DNA from 2 places in the Cobetia sp. 4B genome. Region 2 is predicted to be linked to the other one. Evidence: predicted binding sites of a transcription regulator. Region 2 holds the regulator's gene; the other holds the start of a gene.

Region 1 (3,410 bases), 1.3 Mb from region 2:
CGCAGCCTGCAAAAAGCGATTCAACCCATCGCTCTTCTGGGCAATTATCAAACCAGGGTTTGTGCAGAACTGCCCTGCTCCCATGTTCAAAGAATCGACAAAGGCCTCTCCAAGCTCAGCGGCACGTGACTCTAGAGCTGCCGGCAATAAAAATACCGGATTGATCGAGCTCATTTCTGCATAAACTGGAATCGGCTCTGGACGCGCTTGAGCTGCTGCCACCAGTGCAGTTCCGCCACTGCGCGATCCCGTAAACCCTACCGCTTTAATACGAGCATCAGTGACTAGTCCTTGTCCTACCTCACGACCAGAACCATAGAGCAAGGAAAACACACCCGGAGGGAGCTGGAATTTCTTTACTGCTCGCTGAATCGCGCGACCCACGAGCTCTGAAGTTCCTGGGTGCGCAGAGTGAGCTTTGACCACCACCGGGCAGCCAGCTGCCAGGGCGGAGGCAGTATCACCACCTGCGACAGAGAACGCTAGCGGGAAATTTGATGCCCCAAATACTGCCACTGGACCCAGCGCTATGTGCCGCTGCCGCAGATCGACCCGCGGCATGGGCTGACGCTCAGGAAGTGCAGAATCGATACGTACATCAAGCCACTCACCGGCCCTTACAACGTTCGCGAATAAGCGCAGCTGAGAGCAGGTGCGCCCGCGCTCGCCTTCGAGACGAGGCCTTGGAAGGCCGGTCTCAGCCATCGCGCGCTCTATCAGAAGATCCCCAATGGCCTCAACCTCGTCAGCGATCCCTTCGAGAAACTGCGCCCGTATCTCCAGCTCAGCTTCGCGATAGGCGTCAAAGGCTTCCCAGGCCAATGAGCAGGCTTGCTCTACCTCCACTGTGCCGCCCGCCGCATAGCCCGGTTCGAGTTGCTCATTGGTCTGCGGATTTACAGCGTAAATCATTGTACCTGTGGCTGCGATAGCTTCAGCACCCACCAATTGTTTACCCTCTAGCCTCATCATTTTTCTCCTGTTAAGGAAAATCAAAAATTCATCTAGTACAAATCTCAGGTATTAGCGACCGCCACCAGTTCCTTCAAGACTCGCACTTCATTCTCAGTGGGCATTTCTAATGGCGCACGTACACTACCGGATGGACGTCCAATAATATCGGTTCCAGCTTTAATCAAACTGACGGCATAGCCTGACTTGCGGTCTCGCAAGTTGACGAAAGGCAGGAAAAAATCTCGCGAAATATGATGTACGGTTTCAGCATCACCGGATCGCAATGCTTTATAAAATCTGACGGCCATGTCTGGCACAAAGTTGAATACAGCACTCGAATATGTGTTCACGCCGACGGCAAGATATGCTTCAGCGATGATTTCGGCCGTAGGAACACCGCCCACATATGCCAAACGGTTGCCTACCGTCTTAATGATTCGATTTAGGGCCTGCATATCGCCTTTGCCGTCCTTGAGCCCGATAAGATTTGGGCAAACATTAGCCAGGCGCTGTACTGAGTTGGGGTTCATCACTCCATTACCACGGTTGTAATAAATTACACTGATCGAGGTAGATTGGCAGATCTGTTGAGCATAATCCACGAGCCCCTCTTGTGGGCACTCTGTCAGATAAGGAGGCATCAGCAGAATTCCATCTGCGCCCTCTTCCTCAGCGATACGTGCAAACTCACTCCCCATCTCTACACTGAGACCGGCACTAGCTATAACAGGCAATTTCCCATCAACCGTCTGAACAGCCAAACGTACAATCTCTCGAAACTCGTCGATGGAGAGGCTGAAGAACTCACCTGTACCGCCTGCAACGAATACAGCGGAGATCTCGTGACTAATAAACCATTCCAAACGCTGTCGATAGCTTTCGGCATCAAAACGTCCCTGAGCATCGAAATCGGTTACGGGGAACGATAGCAATCCATCGCTGATCGCCTGCTTGACCTCTGTGTGTTGAAAATGCATTGAATCATCCTCTTGTCTTGTTTTCGAATGCCCGATGGGGAATCGGTGGTACAGGTAGCCTTCACCTCGTTGTTGTCATACATCATACAAACGGAATTGGAGAGCAGCCAACTTTTTGTGCGTCACCTTGACTAAAGTATAATTTTTACCACATAGCTTGAGGGCTGACGGTAGAACAGAGAAGTCAAATCAACTGGTACTGTTGGCATCGTAGACAGAAATTTATTGACTTACACCAATAATATTTTTAGTCCTGACTATTGTATGTAAGGCACTCAACAAGTATACACATAAAAAGACTACTGCGACTCGATTATCACGAGAAAATATACATAAAAACACAAGGTAATTGCACCGATTTATTCCTATTCTTATTACAAATAGATTCTAGCATTTATTATAGCTTCGAACTATTACTTTACACGGTAAATCATGCATTAATTGGCGGGGGCTTTTTTACAAGGAAAGCCCCCACTCTTTCGTTAGTTATTCTAGCTAGTTAATTAACATTGGCTATTAGTTTGACGTCCCATCCAAAAAGGAGTGACGACGAACCAGACTATTGTAACTCCTAGAATACTGGTTTTCATTAATGACGCATCGATAGCGTCGATAAGATACAGCACAGGAAACAATACTGTCAGGACCAGCATTAACATTGAAATTGTTTGTAATGCTTTTCGCATAGCGATCACTCCTTCACCGAAGTATGCATTGTCCCAACCTGCGCACTATTGGAGCTACTGTCTCTTCCAATAGATTGAGTCGAATCTTCTCTCTGAGCCAGATAGCTCAATCCGATAAAGAGTAATGCGGCGATGAACCAGCCTGGCAAGGCAACGAAGAAGATCTCGATTTCCGCGTATTCCACTAGTCCCAGGCAAATCGCCAACGTGATCAGCCAAGTCGCCAAGACTGGATACGTGAACTTGCGATTTACCCCTTCGGCATAGAAGTTTTTGAGCCCCAGCTTGGGGAGCACCCAGTAATCGATGACAATTACCGCCCCGATGGGCATCAACAACAATCCATATAGCGCCACGAAACCAAGTAGCTGCATCGCCACTCCCGGAAACATCGCTACGAATGTGGTCAGCAGTCCCGTGCCCAGGGTCACTTTGAAGCGCGAAACATTAGGGATGATCGCCTGGAAGGCCAAACCGGCTCGATAAATGGTTGGGTTAGCAGTAGTCCACCCAGCGATGATTACACAGATCAACCCGGCAACACCCAACGCTTGATCAGCCAGTGGTCCTGGAAGTGGGTTGGGGATTCGTCCTGCCTCGGCAGCAGCGATCATGGCACTGTCCGTGGTCAAGCCCGCATCGTACATCTGGAAAGCGAACAGCATTGAGGCGGCAATCCATGCCATGAAATGACCTACATACATCCCTGCAGCCGAGGCGATGCTATACCAGCTCTTGCGAGCAAAGCGCAGCACTGAAAGATCTGACATCCCTACATGCATGGCCATGTTGG
Region 2 (3,410 bases):
TGATGTCCCAGGCCTATCTCGATGGCGATCTGCGCCTGGATGAGCGAGTGCTGTGGGACGGCAGCGGCTGGACCGAGGGCCCCGGCCAGGGGCGCAACCCCAACGCGGCCCTGACCATCTATCGCCACTTCGACAATGCGGCGGTGATGAAGGGGCTGGTCGGTGGCGTGCCCAAGACGGGCTGGATCATCGATTACCCGATGCTGGAGCGCATCCACTATCTGCTGGTCGCCGGCTTCGATGTCTACGGCAATCTCGGCCATCAGCTGGTCACCCGTCTGTACATGGACTTCCTGCGCATGGAAGGCGAGAACAACCTGCTGGTGCTGTTGCCGGCAGGTGAGCGCCAGGCGGTGCATGACAGCTGGTATCGCGACGTCAGCCCCGGCCTTGGCGAGCTGCTGTTCAAGAAGCCGCCGCAGTTCGATGCGCCCAGTGGCATCGTCTGGACACCGCAGGAGCTGTCATCGCCGGACCAGGCGCGCCTTGGGCTGATGCGGCGCATGCAGGAGCGCCTCGCACCGGAACTCGGCCATGAGCGCAGCCTGAGCAATGTCGAGGATGAGCATGTGCGACATGAGCTGCAGGCCCTCGCTGCGGTGCAGGGAGTCTCGGCCAGCCTGATGCCGGAGGTGACGATCGTCGCGCTGGAGGATGGCACTGATGACTCGCCGCGCCTTTACAGCGTGCTGCGCAATTCCGCCCACGCCAACATCACCAGTCTGTTCGATGAGGAGGAAAATCGCCGTCCTGAGGAAGACACTCTCGATGTCTTGCGGGGCGTGGCGGGCGATTACCCGAATGCCTTCTGGCGTCTGACGCCTGACACCCTGACGGGGCTGGCAGAGCGTGTGGCGGCACTCGAGACCGAAGAGGACTATCGCGCCCTGCAGGCCGATATCGGGGTGCGCCGGACTGACCCGCGCTTCTGGGAGTTCTCCGACAGCGTGCTGCGCACCAACTATGCTGATCGCCCTGTCGAAGCGGGCCTGCTGGACTATAACCGCCTCGAGAACCGCTGATCGCCAGCGAAGGCCGAGACAAGCCCTATTGTCATGACTATCTGGGCTGTCAGGGTTGTCAGGGTTGTCAGGGTTGTCAGGACGACTGACGACTGGCCTGACAGAAAGAAGAAGCCCGCCACGCAAATTGCGTGGCGGGCTTCTGTCTTGTGTGGTGCCGGCATGGCGCCCTGGCGGCGGATCAGCGCAGTGTCGCTCAGCGTGTTGTGCTGTCAGCAGGCGTCATCAGCGACCACCCTGACACTCGCCTTCGGCCAGTTCGATCAGGCCATCCAGATGCAGGATATGCACCTCGCGGGCACGAATGTCGACCAGCCCCTGGGTCTGGAAGCGGGTCAGGATACGGCTGATGGTTTCGACGGCCAGCCCCAGATAGTTGCCGATATCGGCGCGTGCCATCGAGAGGCGGAAGCTGTACGGCGAATAGCCACGGCGACGGAAGCGCTGTGACAGGTTGACCAGGAAGCTCGCCAGTCGCTCATCGGCTGTCTTGCGCGACAGCAGCATCATCATGCGGCGATCTTCGTGCAACTCCTTGCTCAGGCTCTTGAACAGCTGGGTCCTCAGCTCCGGCATCTGCTCCGAGAGCGCATTGAGGCGGTCGAAGGGAATCTCGCAGACGGTGGTGGTTTCCAGCGCCACCGCAGTGCCGGGATAGCAATTGCTGTCGATGGCATCCAGCCCGGCCAGCTCGCTGGGCAGGTAGAAGCCGGTCAGCTGCTCCATGCCGCTGTTTTCATTGGTGATCTGCTTGAGACTTCCGGAGCGCACCGTGAAGACGCAATCGAAGGCATCGCCCTGGGTGAAGAGTACTTCCCCTTTTCTGAGTGGCGCGCGACGGCGGATGATGGCGTCAAACTGGTCGATATCTTCCATGTTCAGTGCCAGTGGCAGGCACAGTGAACTCAGCGAACAGGTCTGGCAGCGGGCTTCATGGGCGCGCAAGCGGTGTGATGCCTGTGCATTGGCCGTCATGGTGACTCTCCTGAGGAATGTCACCGCTACCCCTGGGGCAGGGCAGCGGAGGGGTCTTTCGGGCGCAACGAATGGTGGGGCGGGGCCTTGTCGCCCGCCGCTACCCTGCTCAGCCGATGTGATTCGAGCGGCCAGGGTCTGAGCGCTCATCGGCTGGGGCAGTGCAATTTCGTGGCGCCATAATATTAGATTTTATTAATTCATTATCCTGCCCAACCCATGGGCGTTGCAAGGTGTGTGAACTTTAGGCCTGGTTGGCCCCGCATGACCATACCGCGACGACCTGCCTCAGCCAGCTGCGCCGAGCAGCAGGATCAGTGCGCCGGCCAGCGTCGCCAGTGCCAGTATGCCCCAGGCACGTGGCGCTGGTGTGTCAGGCTGACGTACGCCGTTGATGCGATGTTCCTGCATGGGGCCATCGCCTTCGCGCTCGTCGCTGTCAGCGCTGGCGGCGCGCGAAAGGCTGCCCAGTGCCAGCATGGCGAACAGCACCAGGCTGCCCAGCGTGAGGGCCAGCACCCAGAGATTCCAGAACAGGGGGAGTCCAGTTGTCTCCAGCAGATTCATGTCGTGTCTCCTGAGCGGTGTCCTGTCATGGGTCGCGGCTGGCGATGTCGCTCGCGGGGGCGGCCTGCTGCAGGTAGGCGAGCAGCGCCGTGATTTCGGCAGTGCCACGCACGTCATTGGGGGCGGCGAGAATCTCGTCTTCCGCGTAGGGCACGCCCAGGCCTTGCAGGGCTCGCATGCGGGCCGCGATGCCTTCGCCGCTCAACGCCCGCTCGAACAGCCACGGGTAGGCGGGCATCGCTGAGCCCGGCACCTGACTGCGCGGGTCATTCAGATGCAGGCGCTGCCAGGCGTCATCATGCTGCGCAGGCAGCTGGCTCAAATCCGTCCCCCAGCGCTCGACGCCCCAAAGCGAAGGGCGGTCGTAGTAGCGCTCCCGGGCGATCGTCGCATCGCCGTGGCGCGCCGTATCGCCCGGTAGATCGCGCACCATGCGTGTGTGGCATTGCTGACAGCCCTCGCGTTGGTAGATGCGCTGGCCCTCCAGCGCCAGGGCGCTCAGCGGTTTGAGGTCTTCGGGTGCGCTGGCGAGACTGGGGTGAGCCCCGAGCGGCACCAGCTGGGCGAGGGCGCCGAGGCTCATGGTGAGCAGGCATAGTGCCGTCATCAGGCCGGCGTGACGTTCGAGCAGGACATGTCTCATGCGTAGTGCCCTCCCGAGGCTGTGCCAGGGGGCGTGGTAGAGGGGGGCGCAGAGTGCCTGGCAGGTTCTGATGATGCCTTGTGCGAGCCGGAGCTCAGGCGCTGGCGCTCGTGAGCGGCTTGGCGTTCGCTCTTTTGATCAGCCAGGGTGCGCGTCACATTGAGGAGCATCAGCAGCAAGCCGAGCGCCCAGCAGGCGAGCCC

The links. The regulator FNR, encoded in region 2, switches genes on or off when oxygen is low (the NO sensors DNR and NnrR bind a similar motif). The targets are predictions, from matches to a motif close to TTGATNTANATCAA.
Region 1: a site for FNR is predicted at 2,004-2,017, ahead of kdgD (5-dehydro-4-deoxyglucarate dehydratase). Genes of this name have one in related genera too.

Annotation. Positions count from the first base shown of each region.
Region 1 is NZ_CP059843.1:1,583,579-1,586,988, reverse strand. Features, by position in the region: gene H2O77_RS06810 (aldehyde dehydrogenase (NADP(+))) at 1-969, opposite strand, end outside; gene kdgD (5-dehydro-4-deoxyglucarate dehydratase) at 1,017-1,931, opposite strand; gene H2O77_RS06800 (hypothetical protein) at 2,623-3,410, opposite strand, start outside.
Region 2 is NZ_CP059843.1:321,070-324,479, forward strand. Features, by position in the region: gene H2O77_RS01450 (fatty acid cis/trans isomerase) at 1-1,022, shown strand, start outside; gene fnr (fumarate/nitrate reduction transcriptional regulator Fnr) at 1,248-1,997, opposite strand; gene H2O77_RS01460 (hypothetical protein) at 2,286-2,564, opposite strand; gene H2O77_RS01465 (cbb3-type cytochrome c oxidase subunit II) at 2,590-3,207, opposite strand; gene H2O77_RS01470 (cbb3-type cytochrome c oxidase subunit I) at 3,204-3,410, opposite strand, start outside.